4 regions of the Halomonas salsilacus genome follow, and region 4 is predicted to be linked to each of the others. Evidence: predicted binding sites of a transcription regulator. Region 4 holds the regulator's gene; each other region holds the start of a gene.
What was found. Region 4 encodes FNR, which switches genes on or off when oxygen is low (the NO sensors DNR and NnrR bind a similar motif). Its sites were predicted from a motif close to TTGATNTANATCAA; they were not measured.

Region 1 (5,902 bases), on a different contig from region 4:
TCTTCTTCGTCGGTGGAACCGTTGCTGGCGCAGCCCACCAGGAGGCTGGAGGCGACCAGCAGGGCCGCAAGACGGGCGGTAGGTCGGAAAACGCGCATCGTGATCCTCGTGGCAAACAACGCGGACGGGCCGTGATAGAATCGGCCTAAACCCGCACACTATAAAGCACTGCGCGGCAAAACGCAGTCACCGCGCGGTGCCTCCCTTATCTCCACTGCTGACTGGCAGCCAATCGACCATGCCCCAGACCCTGGAAGCCCAGCAACGCATTCCCGATGCCATGGCCGGCCTGCGCCTCGATCAGGCCGCTGCCGAACTGTTCGCCGACTACTCCCGCGAACGCCTCAAGGCCTGGATCAAGGCCGGCGATCTCACCCTCGACGGTCGTCCCGTCAGGCCTCGCGAAAAGGTCTACGGCGGCGAGTGGCTGCGCCTCGCCACCGAGATCGAGGAAGACACCCGCTTCGCCCCCGAGGAGATCCCGCTGGACGTGGTCTTCGAGGACGACGAGGTGCTGGTGATCGACAAGCCGGCCGGCCTGGTGGTCCATCCGGCAGCGGGCAATCCGGACGGCACCCTGCTCAATGCGCTGCTGCACCACTCTCCCCGGCTTGCCGGCGTGCCGCGGGCCGGTATCGTGCACCGCCTGGACAAGGACACCACCGGCCTGATGGTGGTCGCCAAGACCCTGGCTGCCCAGGCGGCCCTGATGGCGCAGATGCAGGCGCGCACGGTCTCCCGCGAGTATGACGCTGTGTGCGTGGGGGTGATGACCTCGGGTGGCAAGATGGACGCGCCCATCGGCCGCCATCCCAAGGATCGCAAGCGCCAGGCGGTGACGGCCTCCGGCAAGCCGGCGGTGACCCATTATCGGGTGGTGGAGCGCTTCCGCGCCCATACCCATGTGCGTTGCCGGCTGGAGACCGGGCGCACCCACCAGATCCGCGTTCATCTGGCGAACCTGCGCTATCCGCTGGTGGGTGACGCGACCTACGGCGGGCGGTTGAAGCTGCCACCCGGCGCCGCCGACCCCCTCAAGGAGATCCTGCGCGAATTCCCCCGCCAGGCGCTGCACGCCCGCAAGCTGGCCTTCGTGCACCCCGCCAGCGGCGAGACGGCGACCTTTCGCTCGCCGCTGCCGGATGACATCCTGATGCTGCTGGACTACCTGCGCCACGACCACGAGACGATGCGCTGACCCGTCTTCGCCGAGGACCTGCCGATGAGCGATGCCCCCGACCTGCGGCCTTCCCTGATCCTGCCCGATTGGCCGGCGCCCACCTCCGTGGGCGCCTTCGTCACCACCCGCGAGACCGGTCCCAGCCAGGGCGACTTCGCCTGTTTCAACCCGGCGGACCACGTGGGCGACAACGCCGACCACGTGGACCTGTGTCGGCGGCTGCTGCAGAAGCAGGTCGATGAGGATCGCCCGCTGCTGTGGCTCAACCAGGTGCATGGCGCGCGGGTGCAGCAACGTTTCGATCCGACGCCGCCCGAGGCCGATGCCGCGGTGGCCGTCAACCGCGACTACGCCTGTGTGGTGCTCACCGCCGATTGCCTGCCGGTGTTCTTCAGCGACTATCGTGGTACCCGGGTGGCGGTGGCCCACGCCGGCTGGCGCGGGCTGGCGGGCGGCGTGCTGGAGGCCACGGTGGCCGCGCTTGGCGTGCCGCCGGAAGAGCAGCTCGCCTGGCTGGGGCCGGCGATCTCCAACGCCCAGTTCGAGGTGGGGCCCGAGGTCTATCACGCCTTCGTCGGGGTGCATCCCGAGGCCATCGAGGCCTTCGACCCCAGCCCGTACCGCCTGGGCCACTACATGGCGGACCTCTACCGCCTGGCGCGCCTGCGCCTCGAGCGCCTGGGCGTGTCCCACATCAGCGGCGGTCACTTCTGCACCGCCTGCGAGCCGCGCTTCTACTCCCACCGTCGCGATGACGGCGTCACCGGCCGCATGGCCAGTGTGATCTGGCTGCGCTGACGCGTCGCTTGTCCTCTGGCCTTGACCCGCGTCAACTTGTCACGCGCTTCCTCTGGCGGCCGACTTGAAAGCGGGTCAGCCTGACTCCATTGATACCGTCAAGACGAATTGACAGGGCCAAGCGGTGCGTCCAAGCGCGTCGCCACCCCGATGGAGGAAGCTTTCATGCGTTTCGACAAGTTCACTGCCAAGCTGCAGAACGCCGTGGCGGACGCCCAATCCCTGGCCGTGGGTCGTGGCCACAACCAGCTGGAGCCCGGTCACCTGTTGCTGGCGTTGCTCGACGCCCGCGATACCGGCGTCAAGGCGCTGGTGCAGAAGGCCGAAGGTGACGCCGCCCGGCTGCGCGATGGTCTGGTGGGGCACCTTGATGACCTGCCCAGGGTCGCTCAGTTCGACGGCGAGGTGCAGCCCTCCCGCGACCTGATCAAGCTGTTCAATCTGACCGACCGCGAGGCCCAGAAGCGCGGCGACCAGTACATCGCCAGCGAACTGGTGCTGCTGGCCGCCCTGGAAATGGGCCACGCGGTGACCAAGCTGCTGACCCAGGCGGGGGTGTCCCGCAAGTCGCTGGAGGCCGCCATCGAGGGGGTGCGCGGTGGCGCCAGGGTCGATGATCCCAACGCCGAGGACCAGCGCGAGGCGCTGGCCAAGTACACCCTGGACCTCAACGAGCGCGCCGCCAGCGGCAAGCTCGACCCGGTGATCGGCCGCGACGACGAGATCCGCCGTACCATCCAGGTGCTGCAACGACGCACCAAGAACAACCCGGTGCTGATCGGCGAGCCCGGTGTGGGCAAGACCGCCATCGTCGAGGGGCTGGCTCAGCGCATCGTCGACGGCGAGGTGCCCGAGAGCCTCAAGGACAAGCGCGTGCTTTCGCTGGATATGGGCTCGCTGTTGGCCGGGGCCAAGTTCCGCGGCGAGTTCGAGGAGCGCCTCAAGTCGGTGTTGAACGAGCTGGCCCAGGAGGAGGGCCGGGTGATCCTCTTCATCGACGAGCTGCACACCATGGTGGGCGCCGGCAAGGCTGAGGGCGCCATGGATGCCGGCAACATGCTCAAGCCGGCGCTGGCCCGCGGCGAACTACACTGCGTGGGCGCCACCACCCTGGACGAGTACCGCAAGTACATCGAGAAGGATGCCGCCCTGGAGCGCCGCTTCCAAAAGGTGCTGGTGGATGAGCCCAGCGAGGAGGATACCGTGGCGATCCTGCGCGGCCTCAAGGAGCGCTACGAGGTGCACCACGGCGTGGAAATCACCGACGGCGCCATCATCGCCGCGGCCAAGCTGTCGGCGCGCTATATCACCGATCGCCAGCTGCCCGACAAGGCCATCGATCTGGTCGACGAGGCCTCCTCGCGGATCCGCATGGAGCTCGACTCCAAGCCCGAGGAGATGGATCGCCTCGACCGCCGGCTGATCCAGCTCAAGATGGAGCGTGAGCACCTCAAGAAGGAGACCGACGAGGCCTCGAAGAAGCGCCTGGAGAATCTCGAGGAGCAGATCGAGGAGCTGTCCCGCGAGTACGCCGACCTCGACGAGATCTGGAAGGCCGAGAAGGCCAGTATCCAGGGGGCCGCCCAGTTCAAGGACGAGCTCGAACGCGCCCGGGTGGAGCTGGAGCAGGCGCGCCGCCAGGGGGACCTGGCGCGGATGTCCGAGATCCAGTACGGGGTGATCCCCGGGCTCGAGAAGAAGATCAGTGAGGCCGGGGAGGGCGAGGCCGACACCTCCAAGCACCAGCTGCTGCGCTCCAACGTCACCGAGGAGGAGATCGCCGAGGTGGTCTCGCGCTGGACCGGCATCCCGGTGGCCAAGATGCTTGAAGGCGAGCGCGACAAGCTGCTGCGCATGGAGGAGGCGCTGCACGAGCGGGTGATCGGTCAGGACGAGGCGGTGATCGCCGTGGCCAACGCCGTGCGCCGCTCCCGGGCTGGCCTGGCCGACCCCAATCGGCCCAACGGCTCCTTCCTGTTCCTGGGCCCCACCGGGGTGGGCAAGACTGAGCTCTGCAAGTCGCTGGCCAACTTCCTCTTCGATACCGAGGAGGCCATGGTGCGCATCGACATGTCGGAGTTCATGGAGAAGCACTCCGTGGCGAGGCTGATCGGCGCGCCTCCCGGCTATGTGGGCTACGAGGAGGGCGGCTATCTGACCGAGGCGGTGCGCCGCAAGCCCTACTCGGTGCTGTTGCTGGACGAGGTAGAGAAGGCTCACCCGGATGTCTTCAACATCCTGCTGCAGGTACTCGAGGACGGCCGTCTCACCGATGGCCAGGGCCGCACGGTGGACTTCCGCAATACCGTGATCGTGATGACCTCCAACCTGGGCTCGGACATCATCCAGCGCATGGGCGGCGACGACGCCGACTATGAGCAGATGAAGGCGATGGTGATGGAGGTGGTCGGTACCCACTTCCGGCCCGAGCTGATCAACCGCATCGACGAGGTGGTGGTGTTCCACGCCCTGGGCCAGGAACAGATCCAAGCCATCGCCGGCATCCAGCTCGAGCGCCTGCGCGCGAGGCTGGCCGAGCACGACCTCGGTCTCGAGGTCAGCGATGCGGCCATGGCCCAGCTCGCCGTGGTGGGCTTCGACCCGGTCTTCGGGGCGCGTCCGCTGAAGCGGGCGATTCAGAGCCGCATCGAGAATCCGCTGGCCCAGGACCTGCTGGCCGGCAGGTTCCTGCCGGGAGATGTCATCCACGTGGAGGCTGAGGGCAGCCAGCTGGTGTTCCAGAGCTGAGGCGACAAAGCGTTACGCAGTCGCCCGGGTGTGTGCCCGGCGACGGTCTACACTGAGATAGGTTGCGTCCTGTAACCCCCTTGCCCGCCCGGCGTTACGCCCGGCGGGTTCTTTTATGGCTGCCACCTGCCACCGCCGCTTGTTCCCGCGAGAAGGGCCCACGCCGTTTTCGCGGTTGACACCGTTGCGTCGCTAATGGAATCTTGGCGCTTCCTGATTTGCGGGCGCGGAACTCTGCGGGAAATCCCCCATCCCCGCGCGAAGGGTAGGCCAAGGGGCCTCTACCCGCCGAAGGACTTCCGAGTGCGGGCCAACCGCCCGGCTCGGCCAACGCCCCGACGCGGCGATCCGCCGCGATGAGAGTGCAGGCCCCAACCGGGTCTATCAACGCCAGGGTTTGGCATCAGGTGCCGGCGCGTCCGGCAGCGGCATATCGCCGCACTCGACCTCGCGCCCGACGTGGGCGCGGATCGCACTCGAGACCTCCAGGGGAGAAATACAACGTGGAACTGCTTTCCGGCGCGGACATGATCGCCCGCTTCCTTCAGGATGAGGGCATCGAATACATCTATGGCTATCCAGGCGGAGCGGCGCTGCACATTTACGACGCCCTGTTCCGTCAGGACAAGGTCAAGCACATCCTGGTACGCCACGAGCAGGCCGCCACCCACGCTGCCGACGGCTATGCGCGTGCCTCGGGCAAGCCGGGCGTAGTCCTGGTGACATCCGGCCCTGGCGCAACCAATGCCGTCACCGGCATCGCCACCGCCTACATGGATTCGATCCCGATGGTGGTGCTGTGCGGCCAGGTGATGAGCCATCTGATCGGCGACGACGCCTTCCAGGAAACCGACATCATCGGCGTGACCCGCCCCATCGTGAAGCACAGCTTCTCGATCAGGCACCCGAGCGAGATTCCGGAAGTCCTCAAGAAGGCCTTCTACCTGGCCGCGACCGGCCGTCCCGGCCCGGTGGTGGTAGACATTCCCAAGGACATGACCGCCCCCACCGAGCGTTACGAGTACGTCTACCCGAAGAAGGTGAAGATGCGCTCGTATAATCCGGTCACCCGTGGACATACCGGCCAGATCAAGAAGGCCGTCGAGATGATGCTCAAGGCCAAGCGCCCTGTGTTCTACACCGGCGGTGGCGTGGTCACCGGGCGGGCCAGCGAAG
Region 2 (5,902 bases), on a different contig from region 4:
GCTGGCCTGGGTGGGCCTCGATGACTGGGCGCAGGGGGTGAGTGAGGGCCTGGCCGAGGGGCTGGCGACCCGGGTAGGCGAAGGCGGTCAGCGTCTCTCGGGGGGCCAGGCACGACGCCTGGCGCTGGCCCGGCTGCACCTGCGCGATCCGTCACTGGTGATCCTCGACGAACCTTTCGCCGGCCTGGACGCCGACACCGCGGCGGGGCTCGCCTCGCGCCTGGATCCCTGGCTTGCCGGGCGCAGCGTGCTCTTCCTGGTGCACCAGCTCGAGGGCGGGCCCTTCCAGCCGCCTGGCATCGACCGGACCCTGACGCTGGTGGAGGGAAAGCTTGTCAAGGGGAGTGCGGTGACACCACGGCAGGTGACGGGTGGATAGATCAGGGGATCGTGTGGGTGGAACCCGGCGTGTAAGCTCAGGCTTTGCGCTGAGCCACTGTCTCTATCAGGATGAGATAAACGAATCGGAGAGCGACCCATGCGCGACTTCCTCACGCGCCTGCCCAAGGCCGAGCTGCACCTGCATATCGAAGGCTCCCTGAAGCCCGAGCTGATGTTCGCGCTGGCCGAGCGCAACGGTGTCGCGCTGCCCTACGCCTCGGTGGAGGAGGCCCGCGCCGCCTATGCGTTCACTGACCTGCAGTCCTTCCTCGATCTCTACTATCGGGGCATGAGCGTGTTGCACACCGCCGAGGACTTTTACGACCTGGCCATGGACTACTTCCGTCGCGCCCACGCCGAGGGAGTGGTCCATGTGGAGATGCATTTCGACCCCCAGGCCCACCGGGTGCGCGGCATCGAGCTGCCCGTGGTCATGGAGGGGCTCTCCCTGGCCCGGCGCCACGCCGAGCGCGAACTGGGGCTCTCCACGGCGCTGATCATGGCTTTCCTGCGCGATCGTCACGCCGCCGAGGCGATGGCGCTGCTGGAGGAGGCCGCCCCCTACTGGGAGATGCTCGACGCCGTGGGGCTCGACAGCGCCGAGCGCGGCCATCCGCCCTCGAAGTTCACCGAGGTGTTCGAGCGGGCCGCACGGCTGGGTATCCCCCGGGTGGCTCACGCCGGGGAGGAGGGGCCGCCGGAGTACATTCGCGAGGCGCTGGATCTGCTCGACGTCTGCCGTATCGACCATGGGGTGCGATGCCTGGAGGACCCGGACCTGGTGGCGCGGCTGCGCGACGAGGGCATGGTGCTCACCGTCTGCCCGCTTTCCAACGTGCGCCTCAAGGTGGTGGAACGCCTCGAGGATCATCCGCTGCCGCAACTGCTGGAGGCCGGCCTGCGGGTCACCCTCAACTCTGACGATCCGGCCTACTTCGGCGGTGGGGTGCTCGACAACTACCTGGCCTGCCAGCGCGCCTTCGGCTGGGACGAGGCGACCCTCATCCAACTCGCCGGCACCGCCATCGAGGCGGCCTTCGTCAGTGACCGACGGCGCCTGGCGCTGCACCGCCAACTCGCCGACAGCGTCTGACGGCTCGGTCTGGCGCTGGGGCAACAAAAAACCGACCCCCGGTGTGACCGGGGGTCGGCATTTCCGGGACATGCCCGTCGGGCGCACGGGTTACGGCAGGGCCGGTACCTCGAAGTCGGGCATCTCACCGGTCAGGGTGTGCAGGAAGGCGGTGATATCCTCGATGGTCTGCTCCTCGAAGTCGCGTCCCAGCATCTCGGTGCCCATGATGGCAACGGCCTCCTCAAGGGTCTCGGTGGCGCCATTGTTCATGTAGGGGTAGGTCACGCCCACGTTGCGCAGGGTCGGGGTGCGGAACTTGTACTTGTCGGCCTCGTCCTCGGTGACCTCATAACGGCCCACGTCGGTGGAGCCTGGCACCTGAATGCGATGGAAGTTGCTGTCGGTCATCGCCGGGCCGCTGTGGCAAGCAATACAGCCGTTGTCCACGAAGGCCACCATGCCGTCTTTTTCCTGCTGATTCAGCGCGTTCTCGTCGCCACGCAGGTAGCGGTCGAAGGGTGAATTCGGGGTGTTCAGGGTGCGTTGGAAGCTGGCAAGCGCCTGGGCCAGGTTGTCGGCGTTGATCGGATCGGCGTCGTCCGGATAGGCCTCGGCGAATTTTTCCTGATAGAGATCGAAGTCGTTGAGGCGCTCCAGGGCCGTCTCGAGGTCCATGGCCATTTCCACGTCGGCCTCGATGGGACCCAGGGCCTGGCCCTCCAGGTCAGGCTCGCGTCCGTCCCAGAACTGGGCGCCCAGGAAGCCGGAGTTCAGCACGGTGGGCGTGTTGCGCTCGCCGATCTGGCCGTCGTGGCCGGTGGCGCGTGGAATGCGGTCCGCCCAGCCCAAGGCCGGGTTGTGGCAGGTGGCGCAGCTGATCACGCCGCTGGAGGAGATGCGCGGTTCGAAGAACAGCATGTTACCGAGTTCGACCTTCTCCGGGGTCAGGGAGTTGCCGGCGGGAATCGGCGGGAAGTGGGGCAGCGGTTCGAAGCGGTCACGGTAGTCGCCGAGACCGTCGTCGGCCAGGGCCGGTGCGGCGATGGCGATGGCAGAGCCCATGGCGATGGCCGAGACCAGCAGGCGTTGTTTGATCATGGTCGTTCCCCTCGTGGTTATGATGCGGGTCAGTCGCTGGCGATCACCTGCGCTTGACCTTGAGTCAGGACCCTAGCGGGGTCACTTGATGCCGATCAACCCAGTAAAACCGTCGGAATACGGCCACTCTTGAGCCAGGTCAAGTTTGACGCCCTCAGCAAGCCTGTGGCTGGACGCCCCTTCCTTCATCAGAGAAGCTGGGGCCCCGAGATCCTTGAGTCGGGGATGTTCGTCATGTCACGCTGTCGCAATCTCGCCACCCCCCCCCGAGTCCGAGGTGACGCCTCGAGAGCGCTTCGAGCAGCGTCGGCGTTTTCTCGATCCCGCGTGGCGGGTGCCTTGCTGGGAGGAAAGGGAGATGTGCAGGAAGATGATGAGTGGTCTGACCACAGGCCTGCTGGTGGCCGCGCTGGCCTCGGGGATGGCCCAGGCTAACAGTGCCGCGGAGGACGAGGCCACGATCGACCTGGCCTGGGACAGCGGTTGCTTCAACTGCCACGACCTGGATGCCACCCTGCGTGGACCCGCCTGGCGGGACGTGGCCGAGCGCTATCGTGACGACGACACGGCGCTAAAACGGCTGGTGATCACGGTCCGCGACGGCGGCAGCGGCAACTGGGGCGATGAGCGGATGACCCCCAACCGCCGCGTCGCAGAAGAGGATATCGAGCGCCTGGTGAGTTGGCTGCTGAGCCTGTCTCCGGCCAATGACTGACGCTCAGCCTGACGCGATTGGCTGATGGTCACGACGATGCTGGCAGCGGCCGGCGGCCCAGGTCTCGGCTACGCTGCGGTCGTCGCCCATCATCATCAGCGCGAAGAGCGTCTCGCCCAGACTGCGGCAGCGCGCGGTTCGCCGGGCCAGCAGCGGTGTGGCCGCCGGGTCGAGTATGACGAAGTCGGCGTCCATTCCCGGGGCCAGGCGGCCGATGCGGTCATCCAGCGACAGCGCTCGAGCGTTGCCCAAGGTCAGCCCGTAGAAGCCCTGCCAGGCGGTGAGCGGCTGGCCGCGCAGCTGCCCCACCTGGTAGGCGGCCTTGAGCGTGGCTAGCCCCGAGAGGTCGGTGCCGCCGCCCACGTCGCTGGCGTAGGTGACGTTGAGGCCCGCCTCCCGAGCTGCCTTGCGGTCGAAGAGCCCGCTGCCCAGGAACAGGTTCGAACTCGGGCAGAAGGCCAGATTGGCCCCGCGCTCGGCGAGCCGGCCGCGCATTGCCTGGTCCAGGTGAATGCCGTGGGCGAAGGTGCTGCGCGGGCCCACCAGGCCGGACTGCTCGTAGACCTCGAGATAGTCGCGGCTGCCGGGGAAGAGCGCCGCCACCCAGTCCAGCTCGCCGGTATTCTCGGCCAGGTGGGTCTGCAGCCACAGGCTCGGGTCGTTGCGCAAAATGGCGCCGGTGGCGTCGAGCTGGGCGCGGGTGGAGGTGGGCGCGAAGCGCGGCGTGAGGCTGTAGCCGAGCCGCCTCTTGCCGTGCCAGTCAGCAATCAGCCGTTCGCTGTCGCGGATGCCGCCCAGAGTATCGTCAGTGAGCTCCTCGGGGGCGTGGCGGTCCATCAGCACCTTGCCGGCCAGCATGCAGAGCCCGCGCCTATGGCTGGCCGCGAAGAAGGCGTCCACCGACGTCGCGTGGCTCGAGCAGAACACCTGGGCGGTGGTGGTGCCCACCCGCAGCATCTCGTCGAGGAAGGCCTCGGAGAGGGCCTCGGCGTGCTCGCGGTTGGCGAACTTGAGCTCTTCGGGGAAGGTGTAGTCGTTGAGCCAGTCGAGCAGCTGGCGCCCCCAGGAGGCCATGATCTCGAGCTGCACGTAGTGCACGTGGCTGTCGATAAAGCCGGGGGTGATCAACTTTCCCCGATAATCGAAAATCTCCACGCCTTCGGGCAGCCGCGATGCCAGGCTCGCATAGTCATCTAGGGCGCGAATGCGGCCGTTCTCGACCCAGAGGGCGCCGTCCGGGTAGTGGCGGACGCTGCCCGGGACGGGGCTGTCGGCCTCTCCGGGGTCGGCGTCGAAGCTCAGCAGTTCGGCGCGCAGCACGCGCGAGTCGGTCTTGGTCATGGTTTCGGATTCGTCTCGATCGATGTCACCGGGGCTTTCCCGGCGACAGGCCCCGGGGTGCCGGACCATCGAGGAGGCGCTGTGAATACTTCCCTGTACGCTACCGATTCCTTCCCTGGAATCGGACCTCCTCTTCGGCCTGTCCCCGTCACCCCTTGCTTGGCGGCTTGTCGGCGTGCGGGATGCATTTACGTTGCAGGCTCGCGGAACAGGGCCCGCAGCTCGTCCGGTGCTAGGCCGCGCTGATCCGTTCGCTTGGCGCCTTCCACCATGGGCAGCAGCTCGGCGATGGTGGCCAGCGCGATGGCATAGGGGGTCTTGTCGCCTCCTGAGTTGCCGATAGGGCAGCGCACCTGATCGAGCGCCGCGTCGCTGTGGCCGGCCTCCACCAGCCGCGAGCGAAAGCTGGCCCACTTGCTCCTGGATCCGATCAGTCCGAGGGAAGCGCACGCTTTACTTCGGCGCAAAAGCGCATCCACCAGGGCGCGGTCCTCGGCGTGGTCGTGGGTCAGCACCAGGGCATGAGTGCCGGTAGGCAGCTCGGCCACGGCGGCGGCCGGGTCGGGGGCATGGCGGCACGCGAGGCGAGGCTGGTTTGCGGCCCAGTCCGGGAAGATGCCCTCCCGGCTGTCGTGCCAGCGCAGTCGCCAGGGCAGCGGGGCGGCCAGGCGCACCAGTTCCGTGCCCACGTGGCCCGCGCCGAAGATCGCCAGGGTGGGCGCGCTGCCCGGGAAGACCTCCAGCAGCACGTTGACGAAGCCGCCGCAGCACTGGCCGCTGCGCCCGCCCAGCGAGAAGGCCTCGAGGCTCATGCCACTCTCGGTATTGCCATTCGCCCCGGCGAGTCGCGCCCTGGCCGCCTCGATCACCTGGTACTCGAAGGTGCCGCCGCCGAGGGTGTCGTAGGCCGAGTCCGTGGTGATCACCATCCGCGCGCCGGGCTCGCGGGGCGTGGCGCCGGCGCTGGTCACCAGGGTAGCCAGGGCGTGGGGCAGTCCCTCGCGCTGCAGGCGATGCAGGGCGGCGTGCCAGCTCTCGGGGCGAGTGTCTTCGGGCGCCATCACGGGTCTCCGAACGTCGGCGGCCAGGCACTATGGCGGGCGCGCAGCGCCTCGGCGGCCAGCAGAACCCGCTCCGGCGTGGCCGGGGTATCGAGGCGTGGTGCCTCGCGGTAGTCGGCGAGACTCGCCAGGGCATCACGCAGCGCCGACCACACCGAGATGCCCAGCATGAAGGGCGGCTCGCCCACCGCCTTGGAGCGGTAGATGCTGGCCATGGAGTTGGGGTGGCCC
Region 3 (5,902 bases), on a different contig from region 4:
CGCCCTCTGCCTATGTACGCGCCCGATCCGCCGGCGAGCGCGCAGTGATCGATGCCCTGCCCAAGGCGGTCATCCTGCGCCCGAGCGTGCTGTTCGGCCCCCATGACGCCTTGCTCACCGCCCTGGTGCGTCTGGCGCGGCTGCCGGCAATCCCGCTGTTCGGTCGCGGCGACACCAGGCTGCAGCCGGTGCACGTGGATGACGTCGCGCGGGCCGCGGTGCGCTTGAGCGATACCCGCCCGCTGGAGCGGCGGCTGTTCGAATTGGGGGGTCCCGAGGTGCTTCGCTACCGCCAGATCATCGCGCAGGTGCTGGCCCATCTGGAGTGCCGCCGCCCCCTGCTCCCGGTGCCCTTTCTGGCCTGGCGCCTCGCTGCCGCCCTGCTCGCCCCCCTGCCCTCACCGCCGCTGACACGCGATCAGGTGATCCTGATGCAGCAGGACACAATCGTCGGCGAGGGCGTCGGCACCTTCGATGACCTGGGCATCGTGCCGCGCACCCTCCACGACAGCCTGCCGACCTGCCTGGCCGCCGGTTGATCGGCCTGGCAGGATAGCCTCCACGCCAACCTGAGCGGAGAGCCCCCATGACCCAGCCGCGTATCGCCCTCGACATCTTCAGCGACTATGTGTGCCCCTTCTGCTACCTGGAAATGCCGGAGATCGACGCCCTGGCCGAGCACTTCGCCGACCGAGTGACGATCCTTTGGCGCGCCTTCGAGCTGCGTCCCGACCCCGAGCCGACCCTGGACCCGGACGGCGACTACCTGCATGACATCTGGGGACGCGCCGTCTACCCCATGGCCGCCGAACGCGGCATGACCCTGCGACTGCCGCGAATCCAGCCGCGTTCACGGCTCGCCCACGAGGCCGCCGCCTGGGCCGAGGTCCAGGCGGCCCGCCACCCGGGAGCCGGGGACGCCATGCATAGGGCCCTGTTCCGGGGCTTCTTCGAAGAGAGCCTGGACTTGGCCGACCCGCAGGCTCTCGCCCATCTGGCCGATACACTGTCGCTGAACGGCAGCGCACTGCATCGTGCGCTGGAGCAAGGCGACCATCGCCAGGCGGTGCTGGACGACCAATGCGCCGCCCGGGACCTCGGCATCCATGGCGTACCGGCGCTGCGCTTTAGGGTGGGGGGTGAGAACGCCGGTGTGCTCGAGGGCGCCCAGCCGCGCCGCCAGCTCTTCCTGGCCATGGAGCGGCTGCTCGACGCCCTAGGTTAGCTTCATGGCTATGCTATGGTAGCAAGCCCGTATCGGGCGGGACCTCAACGATCAGGGAGTCTGAGCCGTGAGCAACCAGAACAATGTGATCGCCTTCTACGACGAGCGCATGCTGGCCCATGAACCGGACATCGAAGTGCCGTTTCTCCCGGGGCGCATGGACACGCGCATACGCTCGCTGCTGTCGGGGCTGGGCGTGCCATGGAAGTACCCGGAACACCCCGCCAGGCTGACCGCCATCCACCACCTCCTCGAGCTCGAACCGGTGCCCGGGGTGACCTTCGAAGCCGGTGTGGCCGCGACACGGGAGCAGTTGGCACGGGTTCATACGCTCTCCTACCTGGAGCACATCGCCGAGCTGCGGGGCAAGAGCGCCTGGCTGGATGTGGACACCACCGCGGTGTCACCGGGCAGCGTCGAGGCCGCCGAGGTGGCCGCCGGCACGGCGATCGCCGCGGTGGAAGCGGTGATCAAGGGGCGGGCGGAGAGCAGCTTCGCGCTGGTGAGGCCGCCGGGCCATCACGCCGAGCCTGTGCGCGCCCGAGGCTTCTGCCTGTTCAACAACGTGGCGGTGGCCGCCGCCCATGCCCACCAGGAACTGGGCTGCGAGCGGGTGATGATCGTCGACTGGGACGCGCACCACGGCAACGGCACCCAGGACATCTTCTGGGCCGACCCGGATGTGCTGTGCTTCGATATCCACCGCGCCGCGCCCTTCTACCCCGGCACAGGCACCCTCGAGGAGGTCGGGGTGGGCCTGGGAGAAGGCACCAACATCAATGTTCCCATGCCTGCCGATGCCGGAGACGCCGCCTACCTCAAGGCGTTTCGCGAGATTCTGGTGCCGGCAGCGGAGTGGTTCAAACCGGACCTGATCCTGGTCTCGGCGGGGTTCGACCCCCATAGCCATGACCTGGCGCTGAATGTCTCTTATGACGGCTTTGCCGCCATGACTGGCATCCTGCAGGCGCTGGCCCGTCGGCAGTGCGAGGGGCGGCTGGTCTTCGTGCTGGAGGGCGGCTACAACCTCATCTCCCTGTCCCGCGGCGTGAGGTCGGTGCTGCGCGTACTGGCCGGCGAGACGCCACCGGAACCCGGTCTGCGCGGCATCGCCGAGGTGGAGGCCGCCGCGGCCTTCCATCGTAGTGCCTTCGTCACCGAACCGGACGCTTCGACTGCTCCACCCGATGCCGGCCAGGACAGTCAAGAAGAGGACAGTCAAGGAGAGGACAGTCAAGGACAGGACATGCAGTGATGCCGCGCCGGGGATGACATCCCCGGCCAGCCACGGGGTCACGCCGGCCAGCGGGACCCCGAGTCAGCCATTTCCCCCTACCCCTCCCCCATAGTGCCGAAGGAAGGCGGGGTTACCTGACCTCGACCTTGCGACGGTTGGCCTTCTTGTGCTTAGGCAGGGTCAGCTCGAGGACGCCGTTCTTGAAGCTGGCTGCCGCCTTGTCGGCATCGATCTCGCCGGGCAGTGCCACCGTCCGGGTGAAGGAACCGCGGGAAATCTCGGAATGGAAGTACTCGCCCTCCTCTTTCTTGCTCTCCTCGCGGTGGTCGCCCTTGATGGTCACCGCGCCGTCGGTCACCGTGACGTCGAGCTCCTCGCGCTCGAAACCTGGGACCTCGGCACGCACCACCACCTCGGCATCGCGGTCGATGACATCGACCTTCGGCATGCCCTTCTCGAAGGCGGCAAAGCGCTGCCATAGGGGATGTTCCCAGCGCGACGGCATACTGCCACGATCGAAGAAGGTATCGAAAAGGCGATCTATCTCCCGGAACGGGCTCATCGCTCGGGACTCGTTCTGCGGTGCCGACTTTCCGGTCGAGACCGGGACCTCCTCGGTGTCCTTGGACGCTTTCTTGGCCATGATGATGGCTCCTCGAATGGGGTTGACGAATGGCGAGGCCCATGGAAACCCGAGATGTCAGGGCCGGGAAACACCGACCGCCGCACTCCGGTCAGGACCGCCTCATCATCAAGGTAGTCCAGCCCTGCCCGGCCCACTTGACACAGATCAGCATGATTCTCGTCATGCCTTCATGCCACTCGCCGATGCCCTCGTGCCTCGGCTCGGGCGAGCCGGCAATAAAGCCCTCCATCCACCGGACAAGGACGATTACATTCCCACGCCGAACAGCGCCTGCGCCAGATGGCCGGTGAGGAAGGCCAGCCCCGCCGCGGCCCCGCCGATCAACAGGGTCCGCAGTCCCGACTTCAGCACCGGCTGGTGGTAGACGAGGCTCTTGCCCATGCCGATCAGGAAGAACATCAGCCCCGCTATGGCGAGGCTGGAAAAGAACTGCTGCGTGATGCCCAACCCCGGCATGGCGTAGGGCAGCAGCGGCATGACCCCCACCACCAGGAAGGCCGTGAAGGTCACCAGGGCCGAGCGCAGCGGACTCAGCCCCTCGGTCTGCAGGCCATGCTCCTCCGAGACCATGGTCTCCACCCATAACTTGCGGTCGCTGCAGATGGTCTCCACCACCCGCTCCAGGGTCTCCCCCGTGAACCCCTTGCGCTGGAAGATCTGGCGGATCTCCTCGCGCTCGCCCTCCGGGACTATGTCGATATGGTGATTCTCGCTGCGACGCACCCCGTCGATATGCTCTCGCTGCGCCTTGATCGCTTCAAAGTTGCTGATCGCCATGCTGAAGCCATCGGCCAGCAGGTTGGCGACCCCCAGCACCAGGGCGACGGTCGCCGAGAAGCCCGCCCCGAAGGCCCCGGAGACCACCGCGAAGGTGGTCACGCAACCGTCGATGCCGCCAAGAATGGCATCGGGCAAGTTGCGGCCCCGGGAAGGCACTCGCAGCCGCTGTTCGATCACTTCGGGGCGATGCTCGTGCTCCAGCGCTTCGCGCCGCCGGTCGTTCATGGGCCACCTCGCTGCGTCTTTCATCCTGCTTGCAGCTTGGCACAGCCGGCCAGTGACGGGTGAGCCCGACACCGACATCCCCTTCCCGATGGATGCGCCATACTGACAGCGCAACACGGCACGACGAGGCATCAACATGACCCGTGAGACTCACCAAGCCCCCTTCCGCCACGGCTACTTGACCCACGAGGCGCTGACCCGCCAGCTCGAGACCTGGGCCCGGGACCACCCACAGCTGGCCCGCCTGGAGAGTATCGGCACCAGCCCCCAGGGACGCGACCTCTGGGTGCTGACCCTCGGCCCCGAGCCGGATCGCCGGCGTCCCGGCGTCTGGGTGGACGGCAACATGCACGGTACGGAGTTGGCCGGCTCCAGCGTCGCCCTGGCCGTGGCGGAAATGGTCTTGGCCCTGCACCTGGCCCCCGAGCGACTGCCGGGAAGCTGGCCCGAGCATCAATGCCGGCAGCTGCGTGAGGTGCTGTTCTACCTCTGCCCGCGTGTCTCGCCGGACGGCGCCGAACAGGTGCTGCGCCAGGGTGGCTTCGTGCGCTCCGCCCCGCGCCGCACGTCCGGCAGCCCCGACCGGCCCCGCTGGCGCGCGATGGACCTGGACGGCGAAGACCGCTGTCGCTACCTGCGCTGCCACGACGAGGCGGGCGATTTCGTCGAATCCCCCGACTACCCGGGGCTGATGCTGCCGCGACGCGTGGAAGACCCACCCCCCTTCTGGCGGGTCTATCCTGAGGGGGTGATCGAGCACTGGGACGGCGTGACAATTCCCGAGCCCGACTGGCTGGCCGACACCCCGGACTTCAACCGCAACTTCCCGTGGGGCTGGCGGCCCGAACCGGAGCAGATCGGCGCCGGCCACTACCCCGGAGGCGAACCCGAGACCCGCGCCATCATCGATTTCGCCCTCGCCCATCCCAACCTCTACGCCTGGCTCAACCTGCACACCTTCGGCGGTGTCTTCATCCGTCCGCCGGTCGATGCCCCGGACAGCGCCATGGCCCCACAGGACCTCGCGCTCTATCGGCAACTGGCCGCCTGGGGCAAGTCGCTGACCGGCTACCCAACCGTGAGCAGCTACGAGGAATTCAGCTACGAACCCGAGACCCCGTTGCATGGCGACCTCATCGAGTTTGCCTACCACCAGCGCGGCTGCGTGGCCCAGGTCTGCGAGCTATGGGACCTCTTCCTGCGCCTCGGCCTGCCCCGGCCCGAGCGCTTCATCGACCATTACACCGCTCTGGACCGCGAGCAGATGGCGCGTCTGGCCCAATGGGACCGGGTCAACAATGGCCAGCGGCTGTTCCGCGCCTGGCAACCGCTGACGCATCCGCAATTGGGCGAGGTGGAGGTCGGCGGGCTGGATCCGTGCCTCGGCATCTGGAACCCGCCGCCGGACTTCCTGCCGGAGATCTGCGACGGGCTGGCGACCTACTGGCTTCAGGTCGCCTCGATGATGCCACGGCTGGTGATCGAGGCGGTGTACTGCACGCCGCTGGGCGAGGGCTTCCACGCACTGGACGTGACGGTGGCCAACCACGGCTACCTGCCGAGCTATGGCGTCCAGGCAGCCCGGGCACGCCCCTGGAACAGCGGCGTGGAGGCCGAGGCCAGCGTTACCGGCTGTCGGCTGCAGGAACCCGGCCGGGCCCACCAGGTGCTGGGCCACCTGGATGGCTGGGGCCGAGGCCTCGGCGACGCCGCCCAGATGCCCTGGTTCCAGCGCTCCCGCGGCAACAGCCACCGAGCCTGCGCAGGCTGGGTGATCCAGGGCGAGGGG
Region 4 (5,902 bases):
GGCAATCTCATGCCTGTTGCCCGACCCTTGCGAGCCCTGGGGGCTCATCCCGGCAGGGAGGAGGCCCGTGTGGCAGGCTGCGCCGGTATCGGGATACATCGTTGTCGTGTGATTGCCCTGCATGATGCAGTGTGGATAGTGGGCAATGAGGGGGAAAAATGAATCCCAGACTTTCGTATCATGAGAAAAATACGATTTAATAGGCGATGGCGTCTCTCTTTTTTATCAATGGCTTGGGGGCATGTTTTCGGCAGATTACAGAGGAGGGGGAAGCCGGATTAGGACGATTGTATAGGGGGCGGCGTGGCCGGCTTTCACTCTGTCAACACGGGCTTGGACGATCGTCTAAGGCATCGGGAGGAGCGACGTTCGTCTAGCTTATAAGGGCAATGGCGTGGCTGCTATCCTTCCTTGAGTCCTCCCATCAGGCAGGACACCCGGGCCTGCCGCCGCGGCAGGCTCGCATCCAACTACAATCAGGTGGCGGCCAGTAACGCCGTTCCCGCACCGTCCCTGCCTCCAGTCATCGGCCCCGCACGGGGTGTAGGAGATCCAATGGGCCATGGTCGGAAAGCCGCCTGCGAGGTCAGCGCCATGGTCGAGGTCGATCTTTCCCAACCGCCGTTCAGCCTGCTCGACGAGGCCGGCCGAGAGCGGGTTCGCCAGGGCGTTGACCTGGCCTACTTCGACCGCGACGAGATCATCCTCGAGACGGGGCAGGCCGGCGAGAACCTTTTCCTCATCCAGAAGGGCGAAGTGGCGGAAGTCGACCCGACCCTGCCGGCCGCCCGTTCACGCATCGGCCACTACACCCGCGGCGACCTGTTCGGCGCCATCAGCATCCTCAACGGCAAGAGCCGCTACCGCTTCCGGGCCGAGCAGGAGAGCCTCTGCTACCTGCTGCCCAGGGCACTGTTCCTCGAGCTCTGCGACGACTACCCGCCCTTCTCCGAGTTCTTCCGTCAGACCCTGGCCCACAAGGCGCGCCTGCTGACGGAGCAGCGCGCCGAAGGCGGGGTCACCATGGCCGGCTTCATGCTGGCCCGGGTCGATGAGTGCATGCGTGAACCGTTGATGGTGCCGGCCACCACCACCATCGCCGAGGCCGTGACCACCATCAACGAGCGCCATGCCGACAGCCTGCTGGTGGAGGGTGACCCAGGCCCCGGCATGATCACCAAGACCGACCTGCTCAACGCCCTGGTGGTGGAGGGGCGCGACCGAGACAGCGCCCTGGAAGGCTTGGGTCGTTACGAGCTGATTACGGTGGGCCCGGGGCAGTATCTGTTCGAGGCGCTGGTGGTGATGACCCGCCACAAGGTGGAGCGGGTGGTGGTGCTGGAGAAGGAGGCGGCAATTGGCGTGGTGGAGCTGACCGACGTGCTCAGCTTCTTCTCGAGCCGCAGCTACGTGGTCAGCCTGCAGGTGGAGCAGGCCGAGAGCCTCGAGGCGCTGGCTGCCGCCAGCCGCCGCACGCCGGAGCTGGTCAAGGCGCTGATGGCCCAGGGGGTCAAGCTGCGCTTCGCCATGGGCCTGCTGGCGGCGCTCAACGGGCGGATCATGAGCAAGGCCTGGGGCTTTCTGGTCGACGAGCGCTACTACCGCGACAGCTGCCTGATGGTCATGGGCAGCGAAGGGCGCGGCGAGCAGATCCTCAAGACGGATCAGGACAACGGGCTGATCCTGGCGGACGGCCTCGAGTGGCCCGACTGTGGCGAGCAGATGCAGCGCCTCACCGAGACCCTGATAGAACTGGGTTACCCGCCCTGCCCGGGCAACATCATGGTCTCCAACCCCGAGTGGGTCGGTACCGTGACCCAGTGGCGTGAGCGCATCGCCAGTTGGGCCAGCAAGCGTGACGGCGACAGCCTGATGAAGCTGGCCATCATGCTTGACTCCCACGCGGTGGCCGGCAACCCGGCGCTGCTCGACCGCGTGCGCGACGAGCTGTTCGAGCGCTGCGCCGGCGACGAACTGCTGCTCTCCTACTTCGCCCGCACCATCCTGCGTTTCTCGACCCCGCTGACCCTGTTTGGCTCGCTCAAGCGCCCCCAGCACGGCATCGATATCAAGAAGGGTGGCATCTTCCCCATCGTCCATGGGGTGCGGGTGATGGCCCTGGAGCGTCGCATCCGTCCGACCTCCACCCTGGAGCGGCTGGATGCCCTGGCGACGGACGGCCGGTTGGAGCCGCGCTTCGCGGAGGACCTGGGCGAGGCCCTGTCGCTGTTCACCGAAATTCGCCTCAAGCAGCAGCTCGAACACCTGGACAGCGGCGGCGAGCGCAAGCCCGACCGCGTGGTGGTTCAGGAGCTATCGTCGCTGGAGCGCGATCTGCTGCGAGAGGCGCTGCATATCGTCAAGGACTTCAAGCAGCGCCTCTCGCACCGGTTTCATCTGGAATATTCGTGACGTCTGGCTGATGCCCCAGGGAACGACGACGCGCGAAGAGAAAACAATGACGCAACAAGGAGCCCCATCATGATCAAGGTCTTGCGGCGCGCTGCCGATCGACGACGGAACGCCAACGGTGACTATGCCTGGCTGTTTCACCCTTACACGGGTGACGAGATGGTCGTCATTGATACCGAGACCACCGGGTTGGATAGCCGCAGCGCCGAGCTGGTCTCCATCGCCGCCGTCAAGGTGCGCGGCGATCGGGTGCTGACCAGCGAATCCCTGGACCTGCGCCTGGCGCCCCCCGCCAGCCTCTCCGGCGAGTCAATCCGCATCCACGGCCTGCGCGGCATCGATCTGGAGGGCGGCCTGCCCGTGCAGGATGCCCTGGAGCGCCTGATCGATTTCGTCGGCAACCGCCCCCTGCTGGGGTGGCACCTGGGCTACGATCTGGCGATCCTCAATCGCGAACTGCGACCCCGCTTCGGTTTCGACCTGCCCAATGCCACCATCGACGTGGCGCAGAGCTATCTGCGCCGTCTGCGCCGCCGCCATCCTGAGGTGGAGTCCGCGCCGCGCTTCGAGAAGGTGGCCGAGTTGCTGGACGTGCCGCTGATGGGGCGCCACACCGCCCTGGGCAATGCGGTGACCACGGCGCTGATTTTCCTGCGCCTGGAACACCAGGTCAGCTCCGTTGGGCGCTACTCCTGAAGATCGGGGGCGGCGTCGCCTGATGGCGCCGGCGATGGTAGGATGGGCGCCCGTCATTTTCGCCCGCACTGGCAGCGCTTACCGACCATGCAAGACGCCCTGATCTTCGACCCCCGCGATCGCCAGGAGGCTCCCTCCGTGGCGGCCTCCCCTATTCAGGAAGCCCCCTCGCCGACCCTCGACGCCCTGGATGCCCGCGGGCGGCGGGAGTTCAACAAGCTGCAGAAGCGCCTGCGACGCCAGGTGGGTAACGCCATCATCGACTATGGCATGATTCACGAGGGCGACCGGGTGATGGTGTGCCTGTCCGGCGGGAAGGACAGCTACACCTTGCTGTCGATCCTGCGCAACCTGCAGCGCAACGCCCCGATCGACTTCTCGCTGGTGGCGGTGAACCTCGACCAGAAGCAGCCGGGTTTTCCCGAGCAGGTGCTGCCCGAGTACCTGGCGTCCATCGGCGTCGAGCACCACATCCTCGAGCGGGACACCTACTCGGTGGTCAAGGAGAAGACGCCGGAGGGCAAGACCACCTGTGCGCTATGCTCCCGGCTGCGACGCGGCTCCCTGTACGGCTTCGCCGAGGAGATCGGCGCCACCAAGGTGGCCTTGGGCCACCATCGCGAGGACATCCTCGAGACGCTGTTCCTCAACCTCTTCTTCGGCGGCAGCCTCAAGGCCATGCCGCCCAAGCTGCTCGCCGACGACGGCAAGAACATCCTCATCCGTCCGCTGGCCTACTGCCGCGAGGCCGATATCGCCGAGTATGCGCGACTGATGGCGTTCCCGATCATCCCCTGCAACCTGTGCGGTTCCCAGCCCAACCTGCAACGTCAGGTGGTCAAGGAGATGCTCGCCGAGTGGGAGAAGACCCATCCCGGTCGCCTGGAGAGCATGTTCAAGGCAGTGACCAACGTGGCGCCGTCACAACTGGGCGATCGCGAACTGTTCGACTTCGCCGGGCTGGAGGAGAAGCAGGCGCGACGGCTGGCCAGCCGGATCGATCTGCTCAACGAGTAGGGGGGGCTATTTCCAAAGGGCTATTTCGCCCCTTCCTCCTCGGCGACCAGGGTCAGGGACGCCAGGTCGAGGATATGCACCTCGCGGCCCGATACTTCCACCAGACCCTGGCTCTGGAAGCGACCGAGGATACGGCTGACGGTCTCGACGGCCAGACCCAGGTAGTTGCCGATGTCGGCCCGCGACATGGACAGGCGGAAGCTGTAGGGGGAGTAACCGCGGCGGCGGAAGCGGTCGGAGAGGCTGGTGAAGAAACTGGCCAGGCGCTGGTCGGCGGTCTTGCGCGATAGCAGGCGCATCATGCGGCGGTCGTCGCGCAGCTCCTTGCTCATGCTGCGGTAGAGCTGGCCGCGCAGTTCGGGTAGCGATTCCGACAGCTGATCCAGGCGGTCGAAGGGAATCTCGCAGACGGTGGTGGTCTCCAGCGCCACCACGGTCCCCGGATACTGCTCCTCGTCGATGCCATCCAGGCCCACCAGTTCGCTGGGCAGGTAGAAGTTGGTGAGCTGGTCGTCGCCACTGCCCTCGGTGGTCACCTGCTTGAGGCTGCCCGAGCGCACCGCGTAGACGCTGGTGAAGGGGCTCTCCTGGCGAAACAGGGTCTCGCCCTTCTTGAGAGGTGCGCGCCGGCGGATGATGGCGTCGAACTGATCCATGTCCTGAACTTCCAGCGCCAGCGGCAGGCAAAGCGAACTCAGGCTGCAGGTCTGGCAGCGAGTTTCGTGCAGCACAGAGCGCCGTAGTCCTGTCAGGCTGTCGGGCATGGACGCGTCCTCCTTGATCATGAGCATTCCAACCATTATGGAGGATTCTGCGAGCAGGGCAAACCACCTCCAAGGAGGTAGGCCCGGCAGCCGGCGGCTCAGGCCATGGAGGTGGCCTCGGGATCGAAGGCGGCGAGCAGGTGGGTCAGGCCCCAGACCCCGTCGGGCGTCACCCTCAGGGACTCGCCGTGGCGCTCCAGCAGTCCCGCCTGGCAGAGCCGGGCCAGGCGCCTGAGGGCATCGGCCAGAACCAGGGTGGCGTCGTGTCCATGGACCTTCGACAGGGCGACCATGTTCAGCTCGCGGCGGCAGGCGAGCGCCTCGATGGCGTCGCGTCGCAGGCGCTCGACGGCGTTCAGCCGGTGGCCGGCGGTGGCGGGCAGGCGGCTCGTGTCCAGCGCCGCCTCATAGTCGCCCAGGCTCATGGCGTTGCGGGTAAGGGTGTCGCCGACATGGCTGATGGCGGCGACCCCGAGGCCGAGCTGGTCACCGGGTGGGGTGTGGGTGTAGCCGTGCAGGTCGCGCGCCAGGCGGCCCTCCCCGAGGGCCCATGCCAGGCTGTCATCGGTGCGGGCAAACTGACCGAGCCCGATATGCACATAGCCGGCGTCATCCAGACGGTGGCGGGCCTCGTCCATGATCGCCAGGCGGGTGGGGGCGTCGGGCAGATCCGCGGCGTGGATCTCGCGCTGGGGCAGGTAGCGCTGCGGGAGGTGAGCGTAGCGGCGCAGGGTGATGCGCGCCGGGGCCATGGCGATCACCTGTTCGAGGGTCTCCCCGAAGCCCTCGGGGGTCTGCAGCGGCAGACCCACGATCAGGTCCAGGTTGAGGGAGTGGAAGCCGAGGCGCTCGGCCTCATCCACCAGGGACTCGGTCAGTACCCGGGGTTGGATCCGGTTGATCGCCCTCTGCACTCTCAGGTCAAGCTCCTGGACGCCCAGGCTCAGGCGGTTGAAGCCCAGTGCCTGGAGGTGGCGCAGGGTGAAGACGTTGGCCTCGCGGGGGTCGATCTC

Region 1: a site for FNR is predicted at 2,000-2,013, ahead of clpB (ATP-dependent chaperone ClpB). Genes of this name have one in related genera too.
Region 2: a site for FNR is predicted at 2,684-2,697, ahead of ACR80S_RS15915 (cytochrome-c peroxidase). Genes of this name have one in related genera too.
Region 3: a site for FNR is predicted at 3,243-3,256, ahead of ACR80S_RS06955 (Hsp20/alpha crystallin family protein). Genes of this name have one in related genera too.

Annotation. Positions count from the first base shown of each region.
Region 1 covers NZ_JBPKAQ010000015.1:38,600-44,501, forward strand. Annotated here, with positions in the region: gene ACR80S_RS16745 (outer membrane protein assembly factor BamD) at 1-98, opposite strand, end outside; gene rluD (23S rRNA pseudouridine(1911/1915/1917) synthase RluD) at 239-1,198, shown strand; gene pgeF (peptidoglycan editing factor PgeF) at 1,223-1,978, shown strand; gene clpB (ATP-dependent chaperone ClpB) at 2,144-4,726, shown strand; gene ACR80S_RS16765 (acetolactate synthase 3 large subunit) at 5,230-5,902, shown strand, end outside.
Region 2 covers NZ_JBPKAQ010000013.1:33,293-39,194, reverse strand. Annotated here, with positions in the region: gene cydC (thiol reductant ABC exporter subunit CydC) at 1-379, shown strand, start outside; gene ACR80S_RS15920 (adenosine deaminase) at 479-1,474, shown strand; gene ACR80S_RS15915 (cytochrome-c peroxidase) at 1,565-2,518, opposite strand; gene ACR80S_RS15910 (c-type cytochrome) at 2,928-3,269, shown strand; gene guaD (guanine deaminase) at 3,273-4,610, opposite strand; gene xdhC (xanthine dehydrogenase accessory protein XdhC) at 4,799-5,671, opposite strand; gene xdhB (xanthine dehydrogenase molybdopterin binding subunit) at 5,671-5,902, opposite strand, start outside.
Region 3 covers NZ_JBPKAQ010000003.1:297,258-303,159, forward strand. Annotated here, with positions in the region: gene ACR80S_RS06940 (complex I NDUFA9 subunit family protein) at 1-539, shown strand, start outside; gene ACR80S_RS06945 (DsbA family oxidoreductase) at 587-1,225, shown strand; gene ACR80S_RS06950 (histone deacetylase family protein) at 1,293-2,480, shown strand; gene ACR80S_RS06955 (Hsp20/alpha crystallin family protein) at 2,593-3,105, opposite strand; gene ACR80S_RS06960 (VIT1/CCC1 transporter family protein) at 3,355-4,113, opposite strand; gene ACR80S_RS06965 (M14 family metallopeptidase) at 4,250-5,902, shown strand, end outside.
Region 4 covers NZ_JBPKAQ010000002.1:186,627-192,528, reverse strand. Annotated here, with positions in the region: gene ACR80S_RS04320 (putative nucleotidyltransferase substrate binding domain-containing protein) at 595-2,412, shown strand; gene ACR80S_RS04315 (3'-5' exonuclease) at 2,482-3,108, shown strand; gene ttcA (tRNA 2-thiocytidine(32) synthetase TtcA) at 3,196-4,125, shown strand; gene fnr (fumarate/nitrate reduction transcriptional regulator Fnr) at 4,146-4,889, opposite strand; gene hemN (oxygen-independent coproporphyrinogen III oxidase) at 4,988-5,902, opposite strand, start outside.